DNA from 2 places in the Paenibacillus sp. J22P218 genome. Region 1 is predicted to be linked to the other one. Evidence: riboswitches for the same ligand, from Rfam matches in the RefSeq annotation. Region 1 holds a riboswitch; the other holds the start of a gene.

Region 1 (7,705 bases):
GCTTATGAAGTCCGGGCTTATCTAGGCGGGCGACAGGTCCTGGATGCTGGCGAGCTATCCCTAATCAACGGTCCTTGTTGAACGGGGTAGCTCTTTTTTAACCATAAGAAGTTCGTTGAAATATTTGCAACTAGAGGTGAACGGAAAATGTTATCTTTCGAACCGTTAAGGAAAGTTATTGCTTACCGAAATATTAAAATTACAGATATCGTGAACGAAGAAGGGATGTCATCGACGACTACCGCAAAAATAAATAAAGATAAGCCGATATCATTTGAAACGATCGATCGGTTTTGCGCCATGCTCGGCGTTCCAGTTAGCGATGTGCTGCTGTTTGTTGATGCAAAAGGCAATCCCGTAACAAACGGTGATAACAACATCGAACAGCTGAAGCAAGAAATTATGGAATTAAGACAGCGAGTGGCGGGACTGGAAAAGGCAAACAAAGATCTTGAGCAATACAAAGCAGCAAGAACTGAAAGCAACGGCAAGAACGGTATTCTGGGAACAACGAATAGACCGAACCGATTTATTGTTTTGGAGCTCAGAACGATTCGGAGAAAGTCTAAGCTGACTCAAGCCGAACTATCTGAGGCTATAGGCATCACGGGCTCCTATCTGGGGATGTTCGAACGGCAGGAGAAATATATGAACGATGAGCATCTCGCGGCTTTGAAAAGGAAATTGTCGATTCCGGAAGAGAATATTATAGAGATTGTATAAAAGGATTGGATTGCTTGACTGCGGCCGGCATTCTGTTGAAACAACTTGTTGCGCGATGCGTAATAAAACAACAGGTCATACAAATGCTGGGAGATTCAATAAGCCGGGAGGTTTTGCACATGGACAAGCAATCTGCAATCGAGCTCATCATTAAGGAAATGAATTTGTTGACCGACAAGCACCGGAATCAGATCGATCATCTGCTGGAAATTGAATTCAATTGGCAGGGAGAGATTACGGAAACGGTGCTTTTAGAGTGGGAGCAACCTAAGCTGCATACGCTGTTCCAGGTGATGAAGGGCATTCAGATGACAAGGGAATATGTGCCTGATATCATTCAAGCTTACGCTAGCATAGACAGAGACAATCTTTCGAACAAAGTGAAATTCGGCCGGATAAGCGATGAAGATAAGCCGGTACTAGAGCCTTCCCCAGAGGTTCATGGCCAATATGGCAAGTATACTGTACCGCAAACCGTAATCCGTCTCTACGAGCTCGAGCTGGAGCTTGGCCGTGATATGGATTTGAAGCTGGGCCTGCTCATGCAGAAGCAGGACTTTCGTTACGCTTGCACGCCGCCTGACTTTATCCCGTTCGCAAGTCCAGGAGTGGATGGCATTCATTATTGCTTCGTTACTGACTTCGGTACGGTTGCCGACTTGGAGAACGCCTATATTGCCGTTGTCTCTCCTATGGATTTCGACAATGAAATAGCGATAGTTGCCAGAAACATAGAGGAATTTCTCCGAATTGTATGTACAGACCGCAGTGTGCTGTACAACAATTATCGATCGGGTCAAGCGTATTTGGCCGACGTTCACAAGCGGGAGCCAGAGGAGATAAATGAAGGGCAGCGATATGCGGTGAACCGACTCAAGCGTGTATTCGGCATCGAGGCCATGGACGATCTTGCCTTGCATATCGACGAGGTGAAGGCTGAGCGGGCAGCTCGCGTTCGGCGGCACACGTTGGATTCGGTAGGCGTTATGCCGTTATCCGGTTCGAGCAGCCAGGGCCTATCGGCAGTGGCTAACGATACGCCGGAAAGCGCCGAGCTGCTGCAAACCGCTTTGGATCAAGCCGATGCGGAGACGAAGCTTGCAACCATTCGCAATCTCCAATACAAAAAAATCATTCCCGATGACCGCAAAATGTTCTTATTATGCATGAGAACGCTCGCTAATCTGGGCTTGAGCCATGAACGGAATCAATTGCGCAAAATCGGCTTACGAGAGTAACGGCGCAGAGCAGTGCTCCTGACAATTCGAAAAACATAGGAAGAGGTTATCCCTAAACGGAACGTCCAATTGGACGATAGGGGTAACCTCTTTGTTTGTATATGCTTGAAGTCTAGGTTACAGCCGGGTCCAATATCATTCGCAATAAATTAACCAGCCGTCCCGCTGGCTAGCTGGCGGATGCGTTCGCCTGCTAGACCGGTGAAGATGCCGCCATGATAACAAATGACAGTGTCTATATCGTATTGTGCAAGCTCAGATATGGAGCTGCAGGCTTGCTCATAATCCGTGCATAGATTCGGATCGGGAAGCTGCAGTTGTCCGTCGACGACCCTGAGCGCATCGGCAGCGATAAGCGTCTTGCTCGGTCTATGATAGAGGCTAATGTGACCTGGCGTATGCCCAGTTGTGCTGATGACGACGATACCGCCGCAATAAGGGAGCTGCTCCCCGTATTCCAGCACGGAATCGACTGAAGCCGAAGGAGGATGCTCAAGCGTTTTTCGAAATGCGGATCTCCATTCTTCGGGCACTTCCGGAGGAAGCGAACGGATAGCATGCTCGATCGCGGCATCCGTAATTTTGATTAGCCTCCGTTCGCCTTGAATGTACGGTATTTCTGGAGCGGAAGCATATATAACTGGCTTTTGCGGAAGTGCAGCCCTAATCGCAGGCAAACCTCCGATATGATCAAGATCCTGATGCGTTACAATAATGCGGTTCACCCGATCGATTGGAATGCCAACTCGCTCTAATTCGGCTCTCAGCAGCGGGAGTTGTCCGGGAAACCCGGCATCGACCAATATGACGTTCTCCTTGTCCCATAACACAGTAGGAAAGATCGTTTCCGTCTTGCCCATCATCTCGGCCGAAATAGATAAGGCCTGTATTCCGCTTTGTTGTTGCATGCAAAAAAACCTCCCTAATCAGATGTTGAAGAATCACGGGCTGATCCGTGTCTTCATGCAAGCATAAAACATCTTATCAGGAAGAGAAGTTTGTGTAAACTGTAAAATATTTTATTATAACATAAAAATATTTATTTGTCAATAATCATTTTGTTATAAAAAGGAGGCATTTCTTAAAAGCGGAGGAATGTCGAAAAGGAATCCGGATGACTGTCGAATCCTAGCGGATAGGAAAAGTTTATGTTGTAAAAGAATGTAAAATTTATATTGCTTATTTTTGGGTGCAAACTCTATAATTATCACATAACAAGTAATACTATTTTACTAGATTCAAACGAAGTTTCTAGTCTTAATTACCTAATATCCAGTTAGGGGGATGGAAAGTACAAGCACGAACATAATTACATAGGGAAGCGATGATTGCGAGTCCATAATTGGGCACTTAAACTCGCAGGAGCTAGTAGTGCAACCGACCTGAATCCATTTTTAAGTGACAATTGGATCAAGTCGGTTTTTTTGTGTTGTTAACTTTTGGTTGTCCATTCTATTTATCCTCAGGAGGAATTGATGTTGCGACATAAAGTCAAGCATGTATTCATTAATTTGTTACTCGTTACCTTGATAGCTTTAGTTATTTCCCCGGCAGCCGCTAATGCAGCATCTCCTAACAAAGCGCCTAAGCTGAGTGCGGATCGGACCACCAACGATACGGATAATCCGATCGTGATTACTTTTAGCGACAGCTCCAGGTGGCGCAGCGCGATCACATCGGTTGAGAGTGACGAGGCGCAGCTGCAATCTGCCGACTACTCGATTCGCTCAGGTAAGTTGACGATTAACGCTGGTGTCCTAAGCGTTGGTTTGCACGAACTTACAATTAAAGCTACTGGTTATACAGATGCAGCCGTGTCTCAAACGATCGTGGCAGCACCGCTGCCCGGTCCGGTATTGGAGGCCGACACAACGAGCAACAATACGATCAATCCGATTGAAATTACGTTCGCGGATGATGCGGCCTGGCGACAAGCGATTACATCCGTGAAGGTCGGCGGATCAACGCTGCGGTCATCGAAGTACAGCATCGTTGAAGGTAAAATAACGATTGAAGCCGGTGTTATTAGCCGTGGGAACCGTACGGTCACTGTAGCGGCCAGAGGCTATTATGATACATCGGTTGAACAGGTGATTACTTCACCTCCAGTGCTTCGCAATGCACCATCGCTTCGAAGTGATTCTTCAAAAAATGATACTGCTAATCCGATCGAGATCACGTTCAGGGATGATGCAGGCTGGCGAAGTGCAATCACTTCCGTCAATGTGGATGGAACGGCGCTTGATTCATCCGCCTATGTGGTAAGTGCCGGTATGATTACTTTACAAGCAGGTATTCTGACCAAAGGGACTCATACGATTACGGTTCTAGCGGACGATTACAAAAATACGAGTGTCTCTCAACGAATCAACGCTGCTCCAATCGTGCTTTCGCCGCCTTCTCTTCAAGCGGATACGACAGCGAACACCGTATCAAATCCGATTGAGATCACGTTCAATGACAATTCCAATTGGCGCGGAAATATTACGGCGATTAGCGATGGCGGGGCGAACGTACCCAGCACAAACTATTCGATCAGCAAAGGCAAAATTACGTTCAAAACAGGTGCGCTCAAACAAGGATTACATCAGCTTACTGTAAGCGCACGCGGATATAGTGATGCAACAGTGGAGCAAGTGATTGTACCGAACGGGCCGGTGGATACAACTCCGCCGACGGCCATAGTCAGTTATTCCATTACAACACCTACAAGCGGTAATGTAACGGCAACTATAACCGGCAGCGAACCGATAACCGTAACGAATAATGGAGGGTCGACAAGCTATACGTTTACAGCGAATGGAAACTTTACGTTTACTTTTAGAGACGCTGCAGGTAATACGGGTTCAGCGACAGCATCGGTCAGCAATATTGATAGGCAAGGCCCTGTCATCGTAATTGCCCCATATAATACGGCATTAACGAATCAATCTATAACGGTTGCAGCGTCTTCTACGGATGGTACGCTCAATGCAAGCAGCCATGTGTTCGACGAGAATGGCAGCTTCGACTTCGTAGCAACAGACGAAGCAGGCAACACAACGACGAAGACGGTAACGATCTCGAATATCGATAAAGTCGCTCCGACGATCACGATCGGAGCATATAACACGGCGCCGACGAACCAGTCGATCACTGTAACGGCAACAGTTGTTGGCGGTACGCTCAATGCGAGCAGTCATGTGTTCGACGAGAACGGCAGCTTCGATTTCGTAGCAAGCGACGCCGCAGGCAACATAACGACGAAGACGGTAACGATCTCGAATATCGATAAAGACGGTCCGACGATTGTCATCGGAGCGTACAGCACAGCACCGACGAATCAATCGATAACGGTAACGGCAACGTCGGAAGATGGCACGCTCAATGAGAGCAGCCATGTGTTCGACGAGAACGGCAGCTTTGACTTCGTAGCTACCGATGCCAGTGGCAACATAACGACGAAGACGGTAACGATCTCGAATATCGATAAAGTCGCACCGACGATTATCATCGGAGCGTACAACTCTGCACCGACGAATCAGTCGGTCACCGTTACGGCAACATCGGCAGACGGCACGTTGGAGGCAGCGAGCCACACGTTTGACGAGAACGGCAGCTTCACTTTTAGAGCGACCGATGCAGCGGGCAACACGTCGAGTGAGGTCGTAACGATCACGAACATCGACAAAGTCGCACCGACGATTACGATCGGAGAGTACAACATCGCACCGACGAACCAATCGGTGACGGTAACGGCAACATCGGTAGACGGCACGCTCAATGAGAGCAGTCACACGTTCGACGAAAACGGAAGTTTCGATTTTACTGCTACAGATGAGGTGGGCAACGCAACAACGAAGACAGTAACGATAACGAACATCGACAAGGTTGCACCGACGATTACCATCGGAACATATAACACAGCACCGACAAATCAGTCGATCACCGTAACGGCAACATCGGTGGATGGCACGTTGGAGGCAGCGAGCCACACGTTTGACGAGAACGGCAGCTTCACGTTTAGAGCGACTGATGCAGCGGGCAACACGTCAAGTGAGGTCGTGACGATCTCAAACATCGACAAGGTAGGCCCGTCGATTACTATCGGATCGTACAACACAGCACCAACGAACCAATCGGTGACGGTAACGGCAACATCGGTAGACGGCACGCTCAATGAAAGCAGTCACACGTTCGACGAAAACGGCAGTTTCGATTTTACTGCCACAGATGAGGTGGGCAACACAACAACGAAGACAGTAACGATAACGAACATCGACAAGGTTGCACCGACGATTACCATTGGAACATATAACACAGCACCGACAAATCAGTCAGTAACTGTAACGGCAACATCGGCAGACGGCACATTGGAGGCAGCGAGCCACACGTTCGACGAGAACGGCAGCTTCACTTTTAGAGCGACCGATGCAGCAGGCAACACGTCGAGCGAGGTCGTTACGATCTCAAACATCGACAAGGTAGGCCCGTCGATTACTATCGGATTGTACGACACAGCACCAACGAACCAATCGGTGACGGTAAAGGCAACATCGGTAGACGGCACGCTCAATGAGAGCAGTCACACGTTCGACGAAAACGGAAGTTTCGATTTTACTGCCACAGATGAGGTGGGCAACACAACAACGAAGACAGTAACGATCACGAACATCGACAAGGTTGCACCGACGATTACCATTGGAACATATAACACAGCACCGACGAACCAGTCGATCACCGTAACGGCAACATCGGTAGACGGCACTTTGGAGGCAGCGAGCCACACGTTCGAAGAGAACGGCAGCTTCACTTTTAGAGCGACCGATGCAGTAGGCAACACGTCGAGTGAGGTCGTTACGATCACGAACATCGACAAAGTCGCACCGACGATAACGATCGGAGAGTACAACACCGCACCGACGAATCAATCGATCATCGTAACGGCAACATCGGCAGACGGCACTTTGGAGGCAGCGAGCCACACGTTCGACGAAAACGGCAGTTTCGATTTTACTGCCACAGATGAGGTGGGCAACACAACAACGAAGACAGTAACGATAACGAACATCGACAAAGTCGCACCGACGATAACGATCGGAGAGTACAACACCGCACCGACGAATCAATCGATTATCGTAACGGCAACATCGGCAGACGGCACTTTGGAGGCAGCGAGCCACACGTTCGAAGAGAACGGCAGCTTCACTTTTAGAGCGACCGATGCAGCGGGTAACACGTCGAGTGAGGTCGTAACGATCACGAACATCGACAAAGTCGCACCAATTGTAACAGGTGTAACGAATGGCACTGTCTATACGTCGAATGTGACGTTGTACTTCAATGAGGGGACAGCTACTCTGAATGGATCTGCAGTGAATACAGCGCATACGGTAACTAACTACAACAGCTATACCTTGATTGTAACGGATGCTGCCGGCAACGTGACGACGGTTAACTTCGTGGTTCAAAGACCTGCTCCTGTGGTTACTTCTATTACCGTAGCTGGATCAACATCGTATGCTGTTCCGACGGCAGCTGTAGGCAGCACCACAACAATTTACACGGCAACGGTTAAAAATCAATACAATGAAACGATGACGGGTCAAGCTGTATCCTGGAGTATCCAAGGTTCACCGAGCGGAGTTACGATTTCCAACACTGGCTTGCTGACGGTTACAAATACGGCCGCTGCTGGCAATATTACAATCGTAGCCACATCAGGTGCGATTAGCGGAACGTTAACGGTCAATCTGACCAAATCA
Region 2 (7,705 bases), on a different contig from region 1:
TGGCACATTGATTGTCAGCGCGGGCGAGTATACCAAATACGTCGGCGTCGTTGACTTTTGGGTCGAGAATGGTGCTGTCGTTAAGAAGCAAGCGACGCTTATCAACCAAGCCGAGGCAGCGGAAATCACACCGAACGCCGAAGTCGCTGAGCTTGTTGCAGCCACGCTGAAGAGCCAAGAGACGATTCTCGCAGAGCAAGTTGGCGAAACATCCGTTGCTCTCGAAGGCGCAAGGGAGAAAGTACGCGCAAGCGAGACGAACCTTGGCAATCTGATTGCCGACGCTTTGGCCGACATCTCGGGAGCTGATGTCGCGCTTACGAACGGCGGAGGCATTCGCGCCTCTATCGATGCAGGCCCGATTACGAAAGGAGAAGTCATTACGGTATTGCCGTTCGGGAATCAGATTGTGACGCTTAAGGTAACCGGCGCAGACATCAAAGCCGCGCTCGAGAACGGCGTCTCTGATTATCCGAATCCGAAGGGCGCTTTCCCGCAAGTGTCCGGCGTCGCTTTCAAAATCGACAAGGAAGCAGTCAAAGGGGAGCGCGTTCATTCCGTCACAATCGGCGGCAAACCATTGGATGAAGCTGCGACATACACCCTTGCCACGAATGACTTCATAGCTGCGGGCGGCGATGAATACACCATGTTCGGCAAGTATCCGCAAGCCGGCATGTACGGCGCGCTGGATGAAGCGCTCATCGCTTATATTCAGAAGCTTGGCAAAGCAAATCCAACCATTGAGGGACGCATTACGGAAGGAGTGAAACCCGTCACTCCTTCCCCTGAACCCGAGCCGAAGCCCGAGCCCGAGCAACCTGAACCGAAACCAGAGCCGAAGCCTGAACCAAAACCCGAGCCTGCAGCTCCGGCCTACATCGTTGTAAAAGGCGATACGCTATGGGCGATTGCCAAGAAATACGGAACGACATGGCAGGTGCTTCGCGATCTTAATAAGTTAACGAACGCAGACCTCATCTTCCCGGGTCAAAAGATCATATTGCCTTCATAATGTAGCTTATACAAATGCAAAGGGCTGTTCCACGAGCGGATAACCGCTTAAGGAACAGCCCTTTGATTATTAGTCGTTACTCTTATTTCTTCTGTGCAGAAAAGCGGATCAGAAATCCTAGCATTACGATTACCAATCCAGCCATGTAGAACGGCATAGTGCTGCTATCGCCTGTCTTAGGCAATGTATCAACATCCACTGAACCATCATCCGGTGTCCCTAAGCCTATTTCTTCATCGTCTACCGTTACTTCTTCGTCATCCGTAGTTTGCTCCTCGCCATCTTCAGGCGCTCCGCCTTCATCCGGTGAGCCGCCCGGCACTTCTTCTTCATCAATAATTACTTCATCGGAAGGCGTCGGCGTTGGATCAGGTGACACAGTAGGCTCAGGAGTAACTGTTGCCTCCGGTATTGGAGTTCCCGTCGGCGTCGGTGCCGGTGATGGCGTTACGACTGGTGTCGACGTTGGCGTCGACGTCGGTTCTTCCGTCGGCGTTGCTGTCGGTGTTGTTGTCGGTGTCGCTGTCGGTGTCGGCGTTGGTGTCGGCGTCGGTGTCTCCGACGGTGTCGGTGTTGCCGTCGGCGTTGGTGTCGGTGTCGGCGTTGGTGTCGGCGTCGGTGTCTCCGACGGTGTCGGTGTTGCCGTCGGCGTTGGTGTCGGTGTCTCCGACGGTGTCGCTGTCGGCGTTGGTGTCGGTGTCTCCGACGGTATCACTGTCGGTGTCGGTGTTGCCGTCGGTGTCTCCGACGGTGTCGCTGTCGGCGTTGGTGTCGGTGTCTCCGACGGTGTTGCCGTTGGTGTCGCTGTCGGCGTTGGTGTCGGTGTCGGTGTCTCCGACGGTGTTGCCGTTGGTGTCGCTGTCGACGTTGGTGCCGGTGTCTCCGACGGCGTTGGTGCCGGTGTTTCCGACGGTGTTGCTGTCGGCGTCTCCGACGGTGTTGCCGTTGGTGTCGCTGTCGGCGTTGGTGCCGGTGTCTCCGACGGTGTTGCCGTTGGTGTCGCTGTCGGCGTTGGTGTCGGTGTCTCCGACGGTGTCGGTGTTGCCGTCGGCGTTGATGCCGGTGTCTCCGACGGTGTTGCTGTCGGCGTTGGTGTCGGAGAAGGCGTCGCCGACGGGCTAGGTGTTGGCGTCGCTAGCGGTATCTCCCCCTCGAAAGGTACCCAATGCGGCTGAATTCTGCCTTTCGTGAGCGAAGCGCCTATTAATATGCCGTCGATATTGCCGCTCGTTGCCGTAATATCAGCCTGCGGGGCTAGTAGACTGCCTTTGACCCCGCTATAGCCGAGCGTCAGCGCCGTAGCATCCGGGAAGTTAAACAATATTTTCGACTGGCGGTCTTTACCGTCAAAGCCAAAATAACCTTGCCACCCCATTGATCGAGTCGCACCCGTAACGTTAATAATCACTGTCGAGCCATTCGGAACGTCCAGCCATACCTCATTCAGATCATAACCTACTGTAAATACATTGAGCTGAGGGTCTGTTCCCTTCAAAGTCGTTTTATTCGAATTGTTTTGATCTTTGCTTGTTGTGCCGTTGGTCGGCAAAGCTGCCAGCTCAGCGGACAAATTCAACAAATATTCAGCTTCTGCTTCAAAATCAATAGGTGCCCCTTGATGCTTCTTGCCTCTTACGAGCGTGAAGGCCGATGTTGAGTGAAGCGTTCCGTAGTAGGCATCGCCATAATCAATTTGACCATTCGTGAACTTCAGTTCTCCGCCCGCTACTAAGCCAATGTCTCCCGATGCATTCGCTCGATTGACGCCAAATCCGGTTATATCAATATCTCCTCCGGCCGCCAGTCCACCTTCGACTTGCTCGTAATACAGCTTAAAGTCACCCAGCATGAACACGTTGTAACTGCCTGCCGTACCGAGCACAGAGTTGTTGCCTCCGCCTGCTCCAAATACGAAAGCGTTACATAGAATGCCGAAAACGATGACCCCAGTCACGACTAGTGATGCGCTCTTACGAAATGCTTTTCTCATGATATACCCTCCCTATCAAAAAAATAAAAAAGACCACACACGAATACGAGATTCATGGCGGTCGGACGATCATAGCGCCTTAGGCGCTGTAGACTCCAGACTTTGCGTCCCACTCTTTCAAATGGTTTGCTATTGGCATAATCGAACAATTCGTTCGTAATCTATGACTCTATCAAAAAGGAACTATACCTATTTTAGCTAATTTTGGTCGCAACCGCAATCCGCTAAATTATCTAACCCCATGTAAAATATACCCATGTATGTACATGGAAATGAACTTCAATTCCGCTCTCCATATGCCGATTGTTAATATAGGTAATAGGAACTACATCATGAAGCTGCGAAAAGAGGAATGATCCCATTGAAGCTACTAGATCCGCACCAACAAACTCCCGCAAGCGTATATCGCGCCTTCCTCCTCCAGCTCGTCTACAACTATGTATTTGGATCGGCCGTCGCCGTGCTCGGAGTCGGGGGCATCATCATTTTCTCCACGCTTAAGCTGCCCCAAGGCGAAGGCCTCGTGCTCGGTGTCATCTTATTCGCTTCTTTGCTCATTATGCTTGCCTGCGAGCTGTTCGTATTCTATCGGCATGCGAAGCCGATTCAGGCCGCTTTCCTGTCCGATCAGCCTACAGCGGAGCAGCTTCGCAAAGCTTATATACAAACGCACCGCTTTCCGGTACTGTCTTTGAAGCGGACTTTCGGACCTCATTTGCTCGGCATATCGGTGCCGGCTATTGCAATGAGCTATCTTTTCATCCGAATGGAATGGCTCTCGTTCCCTTATTATTATATCGGACTTGCTTCCGTTGGCGCGTTGCTCGTTGCCAGCATGCATGCCATGATCGAATTTTTCCTGACCGCACGGGCCATTCGACCTGTTGTCACCTATATGCGCAACAAACATGTAGAGCTCTATGGGCAGGATCTGTCGCTCGGCGGCCAAGTATTCGCTTCGATTCGCACGAAGTTTCTGCTAAGCGCTTTTTTAATCGGTACGCTTCCACTGCTCTTGCATAGTCTTGCGGCTCAGATCAGGCTTGAAGGACTGGACGGCGGGGGCACCTCCGCTTATTGGCAATGGGCCGGTATCATTCTCGTTATCGGCGTCTTCTTCTCCTTGTTCGGCGCCTCGCTCCTATCCCGCAATATCGAGGATCCGATCCATAAGCTCCAAGCTGCGATGATTGCCGTGCAGAACGGCCATTACGACACCCGCGCGGAAGATATTCATTCCGATGAATTCTCGAAGCTGGTCGCAGGCTTCAACCATATGATCGAAGGTCTGCAGGAAAGGGATGAGCGCAATAAGCAGCTTCACCAAAGCTACTTCTTCACGCTTGCTGCCGCGCTTGACGCGCGCGACACCTATACCGCGGGTCATTCGGAACGCGTTGCCGAATATTCCGTCGCGATCGGCGAGCAGGCTGGCTGGCCGCAAACCGAGATTGAACTGCTGCGCAAGTCGGCGTTGCTTCATGACATCGGCAAAATCGGCATTCGTGACGCGGTGCTGCTGAAGGATGGCAAGCTGACGGACGAGGAGTTCGATCAGATTAAGGCGCACCCGGGACTGGGCGAAAATATTTTGAAGCAGATTGAGCCTGCCGACGCGATGGCCGATCTGCTTCCGGGCGTTCGCTCCCATCATGAGCGCTATGACGGACGCGGTTATCCCGACGGGCTCGCAGGTGAGCACATTCCTCTGCTTGGCCGAGTTATTGCCATTGCCGACGCTTTCGATGCGATGACATCGGATCGGCCGTATCGTAAAGGAATGACCCGCGAGCACGCTCTCGCGATTCTGGAGGAAGGCAAGGGAACACAGTGGGATCCCGCCTTAACCGAGCTGTTCATCAATTCGCTGCGGCAAAACGAATCATAAAAATAAGAGCTTCGCGACCGGGCATAATGCCACGCGCGAAGCTCTTATTTATTGGAACGTGCCTATTTTTTGATCAGACGGAAATCATCATAGTGGAAGCCTGGCGCAACGACGCAAGATACGAGTACCGGCTCGTCGCCGAGCGCTCTCGCCATCTGCCATTCGTTAGCCGGCACAAGCGCCTGTGGTTGATGTCCTGCGGCAATGTCCGGGCCCACAATAATCTCCTTGCGAGTATGCGGGTCAGCTTCAGTTCCGCCAAGCGTGAGCAGCAACGGGCTTCCCGAATGCCAGAACCATACTTCGTCGGAATAAACCGTATGCCAGTCCGAGAACTCCTCGGGATGCAGCAAGAAATAAATCGACGATGCGGCAAAACGCGGTCCCGAATACGGATCGCCTAGCACCTGCTGCGGAATTTCAAAATTAGCTTTCCAAATTTCCTTGTACCATCCGCCTTCGACATGCGGCTTAAGATCAAGCGCATGCACAAGCGGCGACAGCTCCTTCACTGTTGCTCCCATCCCAATCAACCTCTCTCTGTTATGCTCTATTCTATTTGAAAACTTTCATTCATTCTATCATATCGGAAATGCCGGTTCGCTGATTAATAGCAAAAAGATCGTTGCTAATTGATCCCACGGTTATAAGCCTTGAATTGTTCACTTATTCGACCAACAAAAAAATGGAATTGTCTATGATTTTGGTCATTTATAAGATATACTTATAAATATAGCCGCAGGAGGTGAGCAGATGAGATTGACGATAAGCATGAAGCACAACCAAAGACCCGCGTTTCGCAAACGGTTCTTTAACCTGCTTATTATTTTGCCATTGCTGCTCACTGCACTGTTTGCTTACCAAGCAGGCAACAACTTCGAGTTGACGGCCGGCTCCAGCCGGTTCAATCCTGTTGCCCGCGCAACGACCTGCGCTGCTCTGAACGGGCGCTCCCCGAGCAAGCTGCTTCAGCCTATTCGCCGCAAGCCCGCGGCTTATAAGGCATCACTTGCCGTCTTATATGGACGGCCCGCTTATTTATCCCCCTTAAGTCTGACCATCCTGCAGCGCTTGAAGCGTTTACTGCTTAAGCCTATTAAATATACATCGGTCTACATTGGTTAGAACCCATTTTTTTGGTACAAACTACAAAAAAATGAGGAGGCAAACCCAATGAATATTAGAGAATCTGATTTGCCTGGAATCGGACGCAAATACCAGATTATTACGCGCGGAGGCGATAAGTTCGTCATTATCATTCATGATGACGGCCGACGTGAAATGTACCATTTTGACTACGAGGATCCGGATGACAGCATCTCCATGGTAACGCTTGAGGATGAAGAAGCTCGTCAGATTGCCGCTATTATCGGCGGAATGACTTACAAGCCGAAGGCGCTCGAGACGATTGAAGTAGCGCTGGATGATCTAACGATCGAATGGTACAAAATCGAGCCAAACGCCGCTTGCATCGGCAAAACGATCGGCGAAGCGGATATTCGCCAAACGACCGGCGCAACGATTATTGCTGCCGTCGAGAAGGAAGCTAAGCATATTAATCCAGGTCCCGACTATGTTTTCAAAGCAGACTCGACCCTTATTGTGGCTGGTGAACGGCAGAACCTTAAGCAGCTTAAGCTCATGCTCCAAAACGGGAGTCGTTAATTATGGACCACATGGTGCTGGAGATCGGTCTCGCCGTTATACTCATCGCCTTGGTCGGGCTGTTAGCTTCAAAAATTCGTTTTTCGGTTATTCCTTTTTATATATTGATCGGTATGGCTGTCGGGCCTCATGCGCCGCACTTCGGCATACTAGACTTCAGATTCATTCACAGCGCTGAATTAATCGAATTCATGGGGCGCCTCGGCGTGCTCTTCCTGTTATTTTATCTAGGTCTCGAGTTCTCGGTCGGTCGACTCATGAAGTCGGGCAAAGCGATCGCGGTTGGCGGAACGATCTATATTTTAATCAACTTTTCACTCGGCTTATTGTTCGGATGGGTTAACGACTTTCCTATCGAGGAAACGATGGTCATTGCAGGTATAACAACCATCTCATCCAGCGCAATCGTAGCCAAGGTGCTCGTCGACTTAAAACGGACGGCGAACCCGGAGACAGAGATGATTCTCGGGATCATAATGTTCGAGGATATTTTCCTCGCGGTGTATATATCCGTATTGTCAGGTCTTGTGCTCAGCGACTCTTCGTCGCTTGGCGGTGTGCTGCTCTCGGCCTCTTATGCGCTTGGATTTATGTTGTTATTCCTCATTATCGGCAGGAAGGCTGCCCCGCTGCTTAATAAGCTGTTCAATATTCGCTCCAACGAATTATTCCTATTGCTCGTCTTCGGCTTCTTGTTCCTTGTCGCCGGTTTCTCCGAGACGATTCATGTCGCAGAAGCGATCGGCGCATTGCTCGTTGGTCTAGTATTAGCGGAGACGACGCATATGAAACGGATTGAGCATATGATTTTGCCGTTCCGCGACTTCTTTGGCGCTTTGTTCTTCTTCAGCTTCGGTCTCACGATCGACCCGCTCGCACTCGGCGGCGCGGTATGGCTGTCACTCGGCGCTGTCGGCATTACGCTGCTCGGCAACTTCGTTGCAGGCATGTTCGCAGGCAAGAGCGCTGGACTGTCGCCTAAGGCATCGTCCAACATCGGACTAACGATTGTGTCGCGCGGCGAGTTCTCGATCATTATGGCTAATCTGGGCAAAGCCGGCGGCTTGATGGAGCTGCTGCAGCCGTTCGCTGCGCTATATGTGCTGATCCTAGCCATATTAGGCCCGCTGCTCACGAAGGAGTCTAA

Evidence for each region. A riboswitch is a leader RNA that binds a small molecule or an ion and turns the genes downstream of it on or off. The one in region 1 is predicted to bind cyclic di-GMP.
Region 2: another riboswitch for cyclic di-GMP. It lies ahead of AC0YN0_RS16700 (choice-of-anchor A family protein); the one in region 1 lies ahead of AC0YN0_RS24180 (hemoblobin-interacting domain-containing protein).

Annotation. Positions count from the first base shown of each region.
Region 1 covers NZ_JBWDNL010000006.1:119,835-127,539, reverse strand. Annotated here, with positions in the region: gene AC0YN0_RS24200 (S-layer homology domain-containing protein) at 1-25, shown strand, start outside; gene AC0YN0_RS24195 (helix-turn-helix domain-containing protein) at 148-723, shown strand; gene AC0YN0_RS24190 (hypothetical protein) at 843-1,961, shown strand; gene AC0YN0_RS24185 (MBL fold metallo-hydrolase) at 2,111-2,869, opposite strand; cyclic di-GMP riboswitch class II at 3,270-3,353, shown strand; gene AC0YN0_RS24180 (hemoblobin-interacting domain-containing protein) at 3,437-7,705, shown strand, end outside.
Region 2 covers NZ_JBWDNL010000003.1:439,169-446,873, forward strand. Annotated here, with positions in the region: gene AC0YN0_RS16695 (5'-nucleotidase C-terminal domain-containing protein) at 1-1,015, shown strand, start outside; gene AC0YN0_RS16700 (choice-of-anchor A family protein) at 1,098-3,005, opposite strand; cyclic di-GMP riboswitch class I at 3,059-3,146, opposite strand; gene AC0YN0_RS16705 (HD domain-containing phosphohydrolase) at 3,367-4,893, shown strand; gene AC0YN0_RS16710 (cupin domain-containing protein) at 4,956-5,417, opposite strand; gene AC0YN0_RS16715 (hypothetical protein) at 5,647-6,018, shown strand; gene AC0YN0_RS16720 (cation:proton antiporter regulatory subunit) at 6,067-6,558, shown strand; gene AC0YN0_RS16725 (cation:proton antiporter) at 6,561-7,705, shown strand, end outside.